Regions from separate parts of the Paenibacillus sp. J23TS9 genome, predicted to be linked through region 1. Evidence: a T-box and tRNA genes for the amino acid it is inferred to sense, from the RefSeq annotation. Region 1 holds a T-box; the other holds one or more tRNA genes.
The links. A T-box is a leader RNA that pairs with one kind of tRNA and senses whether it is charged. The one in region 1 lies ahead of KJS65_RS25745 (valine--tRNA ligase), so its partner is inferred to be a tRNA-Val.

Region 1 (7,791 bases):
ACCACAGGCACACCCGATTTAATAATGCCCGCTTTTTCGAAAGCAATCTGCTCTACGGTATCGCCGAGTACATCGGTATGGTCCATGCCCACATTGGTAATGACCGAAATCACCGGAAATACAATATTTGTTACATCCAGCCTTCCCCCAAGTCCCGTCTCCCATACGACAATATCCGGCACGCATTCCTCCGCATAATACAAAATCGCGAGAGCCGTCGAAACTTCGAACATGGTTGGCGAACCCAGCTCGGTTGCTGCGATCTCCTCCACAATCGGATACAGGCGATTCGCAAACGCCAAAAGGGTCTCCTCAGGAATATCCTCACCGTTATACTGAAAACGGTTCGTGAATTTGGTGATATAGGGGGACGTGAATGTTCCCACCGAGTAGCCGCTTTGCAAGAGAACCCGAGTTAAATACGCACAGGTAGAGCCTTTGCCGTTCGTTCCCGCAATATGAATGAATTTCAGGCGCCGATGAGGGTTATTAAGCATCTCCATCATCTTTTCAATTCTTGACATACCGGGGCGGATCCCAAAAGGAATCAGCCCGTTAATCCAGTCTACAGCTTCTGTATATGTGTGCAGGTACGCAGAGGCTTCAAATTGATCTCCCATTTACCATTTCACCTTCTGAATTTATTTGTCCAGGATACTGCATGCTCCCCAGTGAATCGTTTTTCTAAAATCAGCCCTTCAGTTCCTCGATCCGTGCAATTACCTTGCTCCGCTTATCAGAGTAATCAGCCATTTTCGCCTTTTCCTCTTCAATGACTTTCGCAGGTGCCTTGGATACAAAGCCCTCATTGCCAAGCTTCTTCTCAACGCGCAGTACTTCATTGTTCAAGTTCTGCAGCTCTTTTTCTAGACGGGCAATTTCCTGATCAATATCGATCAGACCCGCAAGCGGCAGATACAGCTCAGCGCCTGTAACAATCGCGGTCATCGCTTTGTCCGGACTCTCAAGTCCCAGACTTGCCGTAAAACTTGAAGTATTGCAGAAACGCTGCACGTAAATTTCATTGCGAGTTACGATTTGAAGCACCTGATCATCTCCGGCCTTCAGCATAAGCTCAACCTTTTTGCTCATCGGCACGTTTACTTCGGCACGGATATTCCGTACTGCTCGGATGATATCCATCAGCAGTGACATTTCACGCGCAGCTCCTTCATTTTCAAGAGCAGCATCAAATTCGGGCCAAGCAGCCAGTGTAATGGACTCGCCTTGATGCGGCAGATGCTGCCAGATCTCTTCGGAAATGAACGGCATAAACGGATGAATCATGCGCAGCGTACGGTCAAGCACGTAGGCAAGTACTGATTTTGTCGTATTCTTCGCTGTCTCGTCTTCCCCGTACAGGGACAGTTTGGAGAATTCGATATACCAGTCGCAGAGGTCATCCCAGATGAAGTTATACAGCAGGCGGCCAGTCTCACCAAATTCATAGGCATCTATTAGACGCGTGATATCACGGGAAGTTTCGTTCAGGCGATGCAGAATCCAGCGATCAGCCGTACTGAGTTCACCGCTTATGTCAATGTCGTCATAAGTGAAGCCCTCTAGGTTCATCAAGGCAAAACGTGATGCATTCCAGATCTTGTTGGCAAAATTCCGGGCCTGCTCTACGCGCTCCCAGCGAAAGCGAAGATCCTGCCCAGGCGTGCTGCTGGTAGAGATCATATAGCGCATCGCATCCGCGCCGTACTGTTCGATGACTTCCAGCGGATCCACACCGTTGCCAAGCGACTTGGACATCTTCTTGCCTTCCGGATCACGTACCAGACCATGCATCAGTACGTCCTTGAATGGAATCTCACCGGTAAATTCAAGTGCAGTAAAGATCATGCGGGCAACCCAGAAATAGATGATGTCATATCCGGTAACCAGAACGTCTGTCGGATAGTAACGCTTCAGATCCTCCGTCTGGTCCGGCCAGCCAAGGGTCGAGAACGGCCATAGAGCGGAGCTGAACCAGGTGTCCAGAACGTCTTCATCTTGACGAAGATCGGTGCTGCCGCACTTGGAGCATTTTGTTACATCGTCGTGAGCAACATGAATCTCGCCGCAGGCTTCGCAGTACCATGCCGGAATGCGGTGACCCCACCAGAGCTGGCGGGAAATACACCAGTCACGCACGTTTTCGATCCAGTTCAGATAAGTCTTTTCAAAACGGTCCGGTACAAAGTTTACGCCTTTGCCAGATTTCTGCGCCTCTATGGCCGCTTCAGCCAGCGGCTGCATTTTAACGAACCACTGTGTGGACAGGTACGGTTCAACGACAGCGCCCGTACGTTCACTATGTCCAACCTGATGAAGATGGTCATCGATTTTGATCAGGACGCCTTGCTCCTTCAAGTCCTGAACGATTTGCTTACGGCAGTCGCTGCGGTCCATGCCCTGGTATTTGCCAGCCAGTTCATTCATTGTACCCGTTTCATCCATAACCGTAATTTGCGGCAGGTCATGGCGCAGTCCTACCTCGAAATCGTTCGGATCATGGGAAGGTGTAATTTTAACAGCGCCGCTTCCGAATTCCTTATCAACGTACTCATCAGCAATGACCGGAATTTCACGGCCAACAATCGGCAGAACGAGCATTTTTCCGATCATATCCTTATAGCGCTCATCTTTTGGATGAACGGCTACAGCCGAATCCCCAAGCATGGTTTCCGGACGTGTGGTGGCTACCGTAATATGCCCGCTTCCATCCTTCAATGGATAGGAGAGGTGATATAGATGCCCTTGAACCTCTTTATATTCAACTTCAATATCAGAGAGGGCCGTACGAGCAGCCGGATCCCAGTTGATGATACGCTTGCCGCGGTAGATCAGCCCTTTTTCATGAAGCTTTACAAAAACCTCGCGTACGGCTTTGGACAGGCCCTCATCCAGCGTAAACCGTTCTCTGGAGTAATCAAGGGAAAAGCCCATTTTCGACCACTGCTCATGAATGGTTTCAGCGTATTTGTCTTTCCACTCCCATACCTTCTCCAGGAACTTCTCCCGGCCCAGATCATAGCGAGTAACGCCTTCTTCACGAAGCTTTTGCTCCACTTTCGTCTGGGTAGCGATACCGGCATGGTCCGAGCCTGGAAGCCAGAGAGCGTCATAGCCCTGCATCCGTTTGGTGCGGATCAGGATATCCTGCAGCGTAAAGTCGAGCGCATGCCCGATGTGAAGCATACCTGTAACGTTCGGAGGGGGAATGACAATCGTATAAGGCTTCGCGTCTTTGCGCTGCCCAGCCTTGAAAAACTCCCCTTCCATCCAGTATTTATACCATTTTTCTTCGGCTGCCTTCGGATCATAGGTCGTCGGCATTTCTGTCGTAAGTTTGTTGTCCTGCTCTGTCATCATTGCATTCCTCCATCACAAGATCAGCTTTGTGCTAAAAAAACAAAAAAGCCCCTCGTCCTCAAAGGACGAAAGGCTGTTCTTTCGCGGTACCACCTTTGTTTCGCGTATGCCTTATGGAAATACATCTCACCTTAGACATGGCAAACTGCTCTCAAGCATATGCCTTCATGTACGCGACACTTCATGCAGATAACGGCTGCAGCCGGTCTGCTCTAACCCGAGAAATGGGCTCAAACAGACAACTCCCGGGCGACTTCGGTTGAATGCATCCTGCGGAATCTCACAGCGCAGCAAAGCAATTCCACTCTCTGAAGGGCATATCATCCTACTCTTCCCGATCATCGTTCTTGACAAAATATAAGAATATCATAACTTGGTTGTTGACTTAAGTCAACATAGAGCGTGCTGCTATCCTGGCGTCGTTTCACGCTTTAATATTATTAACTTATGTATGAATCTTAAACAAGGGTACCAGGCAATAACACAAAAAAGCGCCCGGCCCTTTCTTCAAGTACCGGACGCCCTTCTTATGATTTTCATCATGTCATTCCTACGGAATGTATAAAATTTGGCCTTCCTCAACCGTTTGCTCGGCCAGCCGGTTATGGAGCAGGATTTCGCGGGCGCTGAGCTGATAGCGGTTAGCAATCGTCTCCAGCGTTTCCTCCCGCTGAACAATGCATAGCCGCACTTTGCGGAATTGATTTTTTTCCGAGCTGCTTCCCAGAAACAGATTCTGCCACTGAATGTCATCGCTGCCGTTCGTTTCCCGTTCCGTTTCTTCACGTTTAGGCTCTTCCAATACAGCCTGCTGCTGCTCCTGCTCTTTCAATGAACGGCTCGAAGCCAGTATTGAGGAAAAACCGATGGATTCCTTGTCAGCCGTTTGTGCATCCTTTTTGCTGCCGAGAGCGATCCGCATTTCCCGCTCATCCGTTGGTTCTTCCTTTGGTACCGATTCCTGCTGGAAGGCACTGAACGGAAATGCCGGCTCGTGAATAGATTCCTGATCAACAGAAGTCAGGTAGATATTCGTCTCTTTATCCTCTTCCGCCGGAATCGCGATATTTTCTGGATGTAACAGTTCCGATTCATCTTCATGCTCAAAATGCCAGACGTTCGAAGATGCCTTATTCCCGCTGCGTTCCGGGGATTCCTTGTCCGTATGTAACGCGGTGGGAGCAGGTTCTTCTTCAGGCTCCGGCGTCTCCTCAGGGGTCCGCTGCTGGAGATGAGTTTCGGCAGCCGTTTCGGCCTGCGGCAGGATTTCGGAGATACCTGATGCTTCAAAGCCTTCAGGGACGGTAAAGCTCTCCGCTGCATATGTCGGCGCTTGGTTATCCGCTGAATACGATGCATCGTTCGTTTCCCTGATCTCCGCCTCATCCGCGCTGCCCTCCTCTTCCTCCAAAAAAGCAGCCAGTACTGCATCCTCAGCAGGATCATCTGAAGCATGTATGACCGTAAATTCATCAGCATTCCATGCAGGTGCCGGGTCGCTCACTGCGGTTTCGATTCCACGTAGGGATAACACACCCGTGATGTTCAAGCTGCGTTTGGACAGGAGATCCACATCAAAATTTTCAATCTCAACGGCAATCTCGTCCAGTGAAGACACGCGATTCGTAGGTACGGTAATTTCCACAGGAATAAAATGCTCAAGACGCTGTGTACCTTCCTCCTCCCCGTCGCCTCTGTACAGCCCGCTCAAAAGCAAGTGGCCACGAAGCGCGACCTGCTCCCCCTGGCTGATGACCTGAATATGGGGCAGCAGCTCGATTTCTTCCAGCTCGGCAATTCCAGATACATCTTCCGATAGATGAATTCGTTCATAAATATCAAAACGCAAACCGTAGGACTGGTCGAACACAGAATTGTCCTCCTTTCGGCATATTTCTAACCATGAGTCTGCTCACGGCATGAGCCCCAAAATGCGTTACTCATTCTATCTATATGCTCCAAATATAAGGGCATTCCAGTTTTGCACCAGTCCGGCAGTTTGCGCCGATATTTTCTGGACATTCTGCGATGTGTTCGCTTCTTTGCCAAGAATCATATGTGCTTATTTTATATTGCTCAGCTTCTTATGCAGCTGCTGCAGATCAATGGGCCAAGGATCGACAATTTCAATTCGTTCTCCAGTGAAAGGATGGGTAAACCCAAGCTGTTCGCCGTGCAGCGCCTGTCTTCCGATCAAGGCCGTACTCCCGCCATAAAGCGAGTCGCCCAGCAGCGGATGCCCCAAATGGCTGAGATGAACACGGATCTGATGTGTACGTCCTGTCTCCAGCTCAAGATGTACGAGAGAGGAATTCTTGAACACCTCACCTGCACGCATGCGCGTGACTGCGTTTTGACCGGATGGAGAGACCCGTCTCCGCTGCTTATGGTGGCGGTCCTTGCCGATTGGCAGATCAATTACTGATAGCTCGGCCGATACTTTGCCCTCCACGAAGGCTACATAGCTCCGCGCAATGCGCTTGTGGCGCATATCCTCATCCAGCTTCAGCTGAGACCACGCATTTTTGGCATACAGAACAGGTCCGGTAGTAAATTGGTCAAGCCTGTGAATATGCCGAACGGCTATTTCCTCGCCCTGCATCTGAAAATACGCTGCAACCGCATGATCGAGTGTCGGTTCTGCCTTGCCTTTGCTGCCATCAGGATGAATATTCATGCCTGCGGGCTTATGCACAACCAGACAGAAATCATCTTCATACAGGATATCAAGCTCATGCCATATAGGTTCAATGCCCGCTGCTTGAACGGGAAAGAGGGCCAGCCGCAGCCGGTCCCCTTTCCATTCTATCGCCTTATTTGCTTGCAGCTGCTTCATGAGCTTTTCCGGCATTCCGAGTGTCTCCAGCAGCCAAGCCGGTGTGGCTTCGTCGCGGTTTGCAGCCCCGCTCAAGCTTTTCTCGGGAATCATCTCCAGCCATTGTCCGCGGCGCGTCCAGGTTCTCACAGGTTTTTCAGGGCGTTGTAGTTGGCTTCAATCGTCGCATCGATATCCTCTATGCTGTGCGCAGCCGATACAAACATCCCCTCGAACTGGGAAGGAGCTACGCTGACGCCCTCTTCTACCAGATTGGCAAAATACTTGGTAAAGCGCTGAAGATCGCTAGCTTTGGCTGTATCATAGTTCACCACAGGTCCTTCCGTGAAGAACGGACAAACCATGGAACCTACACGGTTCAAGGTCACAGGAACGCCCAGCTGCTTGGCATTTTTCTCAAAACCTGACGCAAGGCGCGAAGCGCGCTCCTCGAGCTGCTCATACACCGCGGGTGTCAGCAATTTAAGCGTCGTATATCCGGCAACCATTGCCAGCGGGTTACCACTTAACGTTCCCGCTTGGTAAATCGGTCCGGATGGGGCGATCTGATCCATAATTTCGCGTTTACCGCCATAAGCGCCCACTGGAAGGCCACCGCCGATAACCTTGCCAAGACAAGTCAGATCAGGTGTAATGCCCAACAAGCCCTGCGCACAGTTGATGTTCACACGGAAACCCGTCATCACCTCATCAAAAATCAAAAGGCTGCCATAGCGTGTTGTAATATCACGCAGACCTTGCAGGAAACCCGGAAGCGGAGGCACGACCCCCATATTGCCGGCAATCGGCTCGACAATGACGCAGGCGATCTCCTCGCCAAAACGTTCAAAGGCCACTTTTACGGATTCGAGATCATTATAGGCTACTGTAATCGTGCTCGATGCAACACTTTCTGGTACGCCAGGGCTGTCAGGCAGACCAAGCGTAGCTACACCTGAACCTGCTTTGATCAGCAGGCTGTCGGCATGTCCGTGGTACGAGCCTTCAAATTTCAAAATTTTGCCGCGTCCTGTATACCCGCGTGCGAGACGGATCGCACTCATCGTTGCTTCCGTTCCCGAGTTGACCATCCGCACAACATCAATCGAAGGAACACGTTCACAGACCAGTTTGGCCATTTCCGTTTCGATGAGGGTTGGAGCGCCAAAGCTTGTGCCTTTTGATGCCGTTTCCTGAATGGCCGAGATAACCTCCGGATGGGCATGTCCCATAATAAGCGGGCCCCAGGAGCCGATATAGTCAATAAAGCTGTTGCCATCGATATCATAGATCCGTGAGCCCTTGGCATGATCCACATAAATGGGTGTCAGGCCAACTGATTTAAAAGCCCGTACAGGACTGTTAACCCCGCCGGGAAGATAATGCTTGGCTTCTTCAAATGCCGTGCGGGAAGCCTCTTCTTTACGTTTTCCAGACATATTGCTCATGTAAGTCACTCCCGTGTCATTATTTTAATGCTCCTGCATCCAGCGGGCGGCATCTTTTGCGAAATAAGTGATAATGATATCGGCTCCGGCACGCTTCATGCCAGTCAGCATTTCCTGCACAATCGCTTTTTCATTGATCCAGCCTTGCATTGCTGCAGCCTTCACCAT
Region 2 (7,791 bases), on a different contig from region 1:
AATTATCCGTCATAGAATCGATGGATTACGAGTTAAAAACGGTGAAAGTAAACATGAACGTCCTGGTTCCTGAAATATTACTGGGATTCTACGACAGGTTTAACGAACGCAAAGGGGAAGCCGATATTCAACTTACCGAAGAAAGCATTCTCTTGACTGCAGATGAGTCTGCCATCAAGCGCGTAATCGAGAATTTGATAACCAATGCGATCCATCATTCCGATGGGCCCATCTGGATCAATATGGAAAGGCACGAATCGACGGTTATATTGTCTATCCGAAACGCTGCTAATCACTTGCAACGAAGTGATATGAACAATTTGTTCGATCGATTTTATACAGCCGACCAATCCCGGTCGGGCAAAGGAACAGGCCTCGGATTAGCCATTGCCAAAAGTCTCATGGTCAAAATGAACGGAGAGCTGACCGCAGATTTATCCGAGAATCAAATTGTCATGAAATGCGTATGGAGATTGGATCACTAATACGGTAATTTGTCGATACAAATGCATCGGGATGGATATTCGTCTGTAGTCCCATAAACTGCCCCCTTGAGAGCGAATTGGAGGGAGCAGTTTCTTTTTATATTTAATGACAATACCCTATTCCGTCCATGTACCTAAAAAAAGGCAAGATCGGGGAGTGCCCTTATCCTGCCTTCTTATGTGTCATATATTTTCTTACTGCACTAAACTAGCCAAATCCGGCTGTAATCTGGTTCGCAGAACATACAGCATGATGGCACCGACAAGGAATGAGACGGCATCTGCAATGACGAGCGACCAGACAACCCCGTGGAAGCCGTTCATATGATTGGCGATAAACAATACAGGAATCAGAGTAACTCCTTGAATGATTGACATAATAAATGCGGCCGTTCCTTGCGCTGTTGCCTGGAAGATCCCCGTAAACAAAGTGGTCATTCCGGTAATGAACAAGGATAAGAACGTCACATGCAGAATGTAGCTGCCCATTTCGATTAAATGCGGGTCATTCGTAAATAAACCAATCAAGTGGTCTGAAATCAGGTAGACGATGACGCCGAACACGACGGCTAATGCCACAATCGTTTTGATCGTAAATCCAATGGTATGCTTCATGCGCAATTTATTCGCTGTAAAAGAGAAGGCAATAAGCGGCACGACTCCCTCGCATAACCCCATCAGAATAAACTCAGGAAATTGCAATAAACGTGATGAAATTCCGTAAGCCGCTACGGCCGGGTCCCCATATTCAACAAGAAAATGGTTAAAGATAAGCGACATGGCACCCAAAAAGATACTCATAATAAAAACGGGAACACCGATTTTGAATACATTGCTCAGAATGTCCTTGGTAGCCTTGAACCATTTTACGGATACAGTTAAGAATTGGCTCTTAGTTCCCATATGGAAGGCGTAGAATACACTCGCAACCAAGTTCGAAATGACTGTAGCAGACGCGACGCCGATCACGTCCCAATGGAACACGAAAATGACTAACGCATCGAGAATAATATTGACGATAACACTGAGAATCATACCGATCATTGACGTGATGGCTGCCCCCTCAGAGCGCACGATATTCTCCAGCGTGAAGAATAATACAACGACTGGTGAACCCATAAGCATAACCGTGACATAATCCTTCGTAAATCCGAAGGACTCAGGCGTGGCCCCCAGGCCATGAACGATTGGATCGATCAACGGGAGGCCGACGGCCAGCACGATAAGACCGAGAACTAAGCTGCTGTAAAAGGCGAATGAAGACACATGCTTTACGTCATCATATTTTTTCTCTCCCAGCAAACGGGAGATGAAAGTACCGCTACCCATGCCAATCAAATTGCCCAGCGCCATAATGATCGCGAATAACGGCAAGGTTAGCGCCAATGCGGTTAACATGGCCGTATTGTGGAGCGTACCAAGGAAATAGGCATTCAAGATGGAATAGATGACACTCAATGACGTGCCTAGCATCATCGGTACAGCAAAGTGAGCTACGGCTTTTGCGACCGGTGCCTTTTCAAAGTAATGGAGGTTTTCTGCATCCATGTGGGTCACTACTTTCTTTATTTATTTTGGCGTTAATCTAACGGTGTTAGGTTGTGCCTTACAGTGTTAGATGATATCATGAACCTATGAACCTGTAAAGCATAAACTTACACTGTTAGATAAAAGGGCGGATACCGATGAAAAAACAGCAGCCTCAGATTTCGGAGGATAAGATTTTGGAAGCCTCGTGGGAGCTTCTTGCGGAGGAGGGTATCGAGAAATTCAGCATGAGACGATTGGCCGTCAGGCTAGGGATTCAGGCTCCCTCTCTATACTGGTACTTTAAGAGCAAGCAGAATCTCTACCAGCGTCTGGCCAACCAGATATCGAAAATCATTCTGGAGGAGTACCACTCCGGGGGGGACTGGAAGGAGCAATTGAAGGGGCTTGCGGTAACGGTGCGAAGCGTGCTCGGCCGGTATCCTTGCTCCACGCAGCTCATGATGTCGACGCTGCCCCACGAACCGGACATCATCCGGTTCACCAACCGTATGCTGCTTTGCGTGGAATCGACGCCGCTCGAGCAAGAGCAGAAAATGCAAGTGGTTCTTACGCTTATGAATTATGTCTTCAACTTCGTTCTGGATGATTATGAGCACCAGCGCAATGTTTCTGCGATTCTTAAGGACCAGGGATCGGAAGCGCTTCCGGGTGAGGGGATGATTCGCCTTTTGGATTCCATGAGCGAGACGGATGCGGGACTATTCCGGAGAATGTTCACGAACGGGCTGTTCGTACTGATGGGGACCGACGAGGCGTTCGAGTTCGGCTTGAAGCTGATTCTGTTAGGGATTGAGCAGGTGATAAAGGAGCAGGAGAAGTAGAACGTAAAAAACCGCTCATCCGATTAATGGATGGGCGGTCATAAAACATTGAAAAAACATAATTTGAACAAAGAAAAAAGCCCTTGATAATCAAGGACTTTTTCTGTATGATCTGCAGTGGGCTCGAACCACTGACCCCTACCCTGTCAAGATAGTGCTCTCCCAGCTGAGCTAGCAGATCAAATAGGGCAATTAAGGATATTTAATATCTTATCAGCGAGCAGAATGGGTGTCAATTGTTTTTTTACTTTAGGACGAATACATAACAGCATGACTAGAGAAAATGGCAAGGAATAGACCTGTTTTCAGTTAATAGAGTGTTAAAAACAGGTAAAAGCGTTAAAAATATCAGATATACCGACTTAAAGGAGTGGCATGATATGCCCAAAAAATTGTGGTTTGGAGTCCTGGGCTGCTGTCTGTTCGCCATGCTGGCAGGCTGTTCAGGAAATCAGTCCAAAGCAAACAGTGGTTCAAGTTCCCCGGTCATGAAAGATGTCTACGACCAGTCGGTCTCGGGTGACGTTTACTCCAAAGGACAAATCTCACCCCCTTAATTTCAAAACATCTTTCATAAAAGAAAGAGAGTCAGCGTTTTTGCTGACTCTCTCTTTTATTCTTCATCCCACTTGCGGGAATACCCTTTTTTCGTTACATAAACAAAGGAATAGATCAATGCAGCAGCCATGACTGCACAAATCACAATAGTGGCTCCCATACCCATTTTTGTACATTGACTCCTCTCCGTATTGAATAACATACTGCCTAAACTATACATGAAAATCTTTTTTTTGTATAATAATTCAACCGTGTGTTTACGGAAAAATCAGTCTTATGTATACTGAACGACGAAAGTGAGGGCTCATCATGGCTGCCGAAATCATTAATGTAACGACCAAAGATCAGCTGCAGTTTGGTCTGAATATCCGCAAAAAAGTGTTTGTCGAGGAACAGAAAGTTCCCGTTGACCTCGAAATCGACGAGTATGATGTGATTAGTGAAGATGTGCATCATATCCTTGTACAGAATGAAGATGGTGAATATGTCGCTACAGGGCGTTTGATTTATTACAACAATGAAACAGCCAAAATGCAGCGGATCGCCGTGCTTCAGGACTACCGTAAAGGCGGATATGGACGCATTCTGCTGATGGCGATGGAAAAACGTGCAAGAGAGCTCGGACTGGCTTACTCCATTCTGGATGCTCAGTGCCAGGCAGAGAACTTTTATGCGAAACAGGGCTATGAGACCATTTCAAAAGAGCCGTTCGATGACGCCGGAATTCCACATGTCCGCATGAAAAAAACCTTGTAAGCCGAATAGCGGCATGGATGTCAGGGGATGCTATTAAAAGCCCATATGATGGGTATCTCACCTGACAAAGGAGCGGATTACAATGGGAACTGCAGGCCGTGAGCAATTTATCGCTGTGCAAAAGAACGGTGACGGGGACTTGACCGCCTTCAAAACTTCTTCGGGACGCGTACTTGGTTACGATGAGGCGCTGCAGGAAGTAAAAGCTGGTGCGATTGCCGGTGTCAATGTGTTCAAGGGAAGAGACGGAGGCATGTATATCCGTGGTGACGCGGACGGAGATCCTTCGAATAATTTGGATCAGCTGCCTCGTTTTGAATAGCATCACATCCAAAAGCCGGCAACAAGCATATTCTGCTTGTTGCCGGCTTTTTTGAACATCCAGGCTCAGCGCTTAGTCTTTACAGGGAATAGGAGCGGCCCTGCTCGATAAAGTTCATTTCCGCTGTTTTGCCATGATATTCATCCTTGTTATCTCCATAATGCATTAAATATGTAATCCTTCGGATATCCTCGGGCAATTTCATCAGCTCATCCAGCGTGGTATGAACCTCACCGCGGCCTTCAAGCTGGCAGTCATGGAAAATCATGCTGCAGCTCCGTTTCTCCACGAGATATTTCAGCAGCTCCGGATTGTATATCATATCAGAGCTGTAGAAAATGTGATTATTTAAATACATCGAATAGCTCTTTTTTTCGGGGATATGCTCGGTAGGAATCAGTTCAAGACGGATATGCTCCGATATGGAGTACGGCTCATTGGGTGTCAGCGGGCATACCTCAAATAAATCCTCTAAAGAGGCGATTTCACCCGCCTGATACAATCCGCCCTTCAGGGAGTGCTCCCAGAGGATCGAAGTCAGGGATTCGGCGATATAGAGCTTGATTTTCCGTTGGAAGGTAAATTTCATTTTAAAGGCAAGCTCCTCCAAACCACCCACATGATCCGCATGGATATGGGTGATGAGCACCGCGTCCACGTCGGCAAAGGATTTGTTCAGCTGGTGAAGCGCAAGCGGAGCTGTTACCCCGCAGTCAATCAACAGTGTGAAATCACCGTCCTTCAGCAGGGCGTTGTTGTTAAAATACTTTTTGGCAAAGGCACTGCCGGTTCCAATCATCTGTAGTTCTAAATTCATTAGAAGCACCTCCTGATGTGATGTGTTATTCATTATATACCACGGTTCCACATTGTTATAAATCCCCATACAATGCACCATAGGCTTTTAGGAAATGGGGATGGAGACATGGTCAAGTCTAAGGGTAAGAAACCGTCGCAGGCCAAAAGCGAAAAAGTGCATAAAGGCATGAGATTGGTCACTTCACAGGTATGCGAGGTTTGCAAAACGCCTTGTGCACGAGGAATGGCTTATGCAGCCCGTATGAGAGAGCCGGGGGCCATTGGCAAAGGTGTACCTTGTATTTTAACTAAAGTGAAATAACCTTCGCTCTCTTTAAAAAACCTGCGCGAATTTGAGCAGGTTTTTTACTTTTAAGAAATGAAAAAAAATCCACAATGAATGTAAGGATTGACCGCAACTTGCAAACTCACATTTCGTATATACATACAACAGCATGAAGGAAATGGAGGGGATTTACGGGTGAGAAATTGGAAAAAGATTTTGATATGTGTTTTTGCCTTTTCTCTGATGGGCGGCTCCGTCATGTTCGCGGACTCCGTATCCCAGAAAATCAGAGTTTGGATGAATGGTCAGGAAGTACAGGATGGCGGCTTTGTAATTGACGGCAAAACTTATGTTCCTATCCGGGAATTTAATGGTGTGGTCGATTGGGATGGAGATGCCAATAAAGTGAAGTTCATCAAGCCGAACGTACATATTTTCTTATTTAAAGGCGATACCGTCTTTGGCAATGTCAATAAGGGCAAGCTGAAATTCAATGTATTTTCTCAGGTGGACAGCCTTTCTGAGCATGTTACCGCCGTTAAAGTGGCAATTACGGATCCGTCAGGCAATGTTAAGGATATCCAGTCACAGAACCTCGGTAGCGACCAACAGGATAATTTTTGGTTCCGGACGTATGATTTCACGTATGATTTTAAAATCGCAGGAAAATATAAGGTTGGGTTTTACGTGAAAGCTTCGAAAAATGTTGACTATGAATTGGTATCCGAGAAGGTCATTACAGCCTTGAATTAATGGGTCTAAGCTTGCTGCAAAAGGATAAATTGACCAGGGCTTGGCTACGTGATACGATACGAAGGTATGACTATATAACCTAAAGCGAGGTTTTTGTAATGAGCGATCACAACCACGTGCATGACGAAAATTGCAATCATGATCACGACCATGAGCATGAGGAATTTGTTCTGACTTTGACTGACGAGCAAGGAAACGATGTGGAAATGGTTCTTGTCGAAACATTTGATGTTGGCGAGAGAATGTACGCATTGCTGCTTGAGCGTGAAAATCCAGAAGCGGACGGCATTATTCTGCGCGTTGAGGAAGAAAACGACGAAATGATGCTTTACAATATTGAAGACGAGCAAGAGTGGAATGAAGTTGAAGCGGCTTACAATGAGCTTGTAGCTCAGCAGGATTCCGAAGGCTAAAATATTTTCCATAACTAAAACCCGGAACCACATATGTGGTTCCGGGTTTTTTGTTATGTTTAAACAATTTGTATGTTTTTTCTTATTGCTGAAGCCTTAGGCGCCCAGATTAGAAAATCGCATCGGTTTCAACGATAACCTTCACATTTTTGATGTAACGATCCTCGGGACCTTTAACCGGAAGTCCAACATCAACATGGTCTACGATGTAGTCGATATTGTCTTGGGAAATGACTTCACCCGGCAGCAGGATTGGAATACCCGGCGGATAGACATAAATGAACTCGGCAATGATCCGTCCCGCGGATTCCTTGAAAGGAATCACCTCGGTGTCTCCGTAAAATGCATCTCTTGGAATAAGGGAGAGCTGAGGAATCTCAGGGATCTTAACAATAAGCTCATTAGCTGTATTTACATTATAGAACGTTTCCGCAAGCTCCCGCAGAGCGGTCAGCAATATCGATAGCGTTTCTTCGTTGTCACCTGGGGTTACCAGGCAGAGGATATTGTACATATCACTCAGCTCGACCTCGATATTGTACTTTTCGCGCAGCCAGTTTTCCGTTTCATATCCGGTAATGCCCAAATGGCGGACATGGATTGTCAGCTTGGTCGGATCATAGTCAAATGTGGCTTCGCCTCCGAGAATTTCTTCTCCGAAACAATAAAGTCCTTCGATTTCATTAATGGTACGGCGTGCATTTTGGGCGAGATTAATCGCCTTTTGTGCCATATCATGTCCATGAATTGCCAGATTCCGTCTCGACGTATCCAGAGATGCGAGCAAAATATAGGAAGTCGATGTTGTCGTCAGCATACTGATAATCGTCTGAACGCGCTGCGGGTTAACAAACCCGTTTTTTATATTGAGATTGAGCACGGAGCTCTGCGTCATGGAGCCTCCAAGCTTGTGCACACTGGTCGCAGCCATATCAGCCCCGGCTTCCATAGCGGACATCGGAAGATCCTGGTGGAAATGAATGAGCACGCCATGAGCCTCGTCTACGAGGACAGGCACATGCCGACTATGGGCAAGATCCACAATTTC

Region 2: it has a tRNA-Val gene. The T-box ahead of KJS65_RS25745 (valine--tRNA ligase) is inferred to sense a tRNA for this amino acid. The anticodon was not compared.

Annotation. Positions count from the first base shown of each region.
Region 1 covers NZ_BOSG01000005.1:389,245-397,035, reverse strand. Annotated here, with positions in the region: gene KJS65_RS25750 (bifunctional folylpolyglutamate synthase/dihydrofolate synthase) at 1-620, opposite strand, end outside; gene KJS65_RS25745 (valine--tRNA ligase) at 691-3,357, opposite strand; T-box leader at 3,419-3,711, opposite strand; gene KJS65_RS25740 (LysM peptidoglycan-binding domain-containing protein) at 3,911-5,230, opposite strand; gene KJS65_RS25735 (RluA family pseudouridine synthase) at 5,423-6,289, opposite strand; gene hemL (glutamate-1-semialdehyde 2,1-aminomutase) at 6,322-7,623, opposite strand; gene hemB (porphobilinogen synthase) at 7,648-7,791, opposite strand, start outside.
Region 2 covers NZ_BOSG01000001.1:383,904-391,694, forward strand. Annotated here, with positions in the region: gene KJS65_RS01845 (sensor histidine kinase) at 1-485, shown strand, start outside; gene KJS65_RS01850 (MATE family efflux transporter) at 681-2,033, opposite strand; gene KJS65_RS01855 (TetR/AcrR family transcriptional regulator) at 2,171-2,857, shown strand; tRNA gene KJS65_RS01860 (tRNA-Val) at 2,966-3,038, opposite strand; gene KJS65_RS01865 (hypothetical protein) at 3,238-3,414, shown strand; gene KJS65_RS01870 (GNAT family N-acetyltransferase) at 3,725-4,171, shown strand; gene KJS65_RS01875 (DUF3892 domain-containing protein) at 4,254-4,493, shown strand; gene KJS65_RS01880 (MBL fold metallo-hydrolase) at 4,573-5,310, opposite strand; gene KJS65_RS01885 (hypothetical protein) at 5,419-5,613, shown strand; gene KJS65_RS01890 (stalk domain-containing protein) at 5,821-6,330, shown strand; gene KJS65_RS01895 (DUF1292 domain-containing protein) at 6,429-6,743, shown strand; gene KJS65_RS01900 (aminotransferase class I/II-fold pyridoxal phosphate-dependent enzyme) at 6,853-7,791, opposite strand, start outside.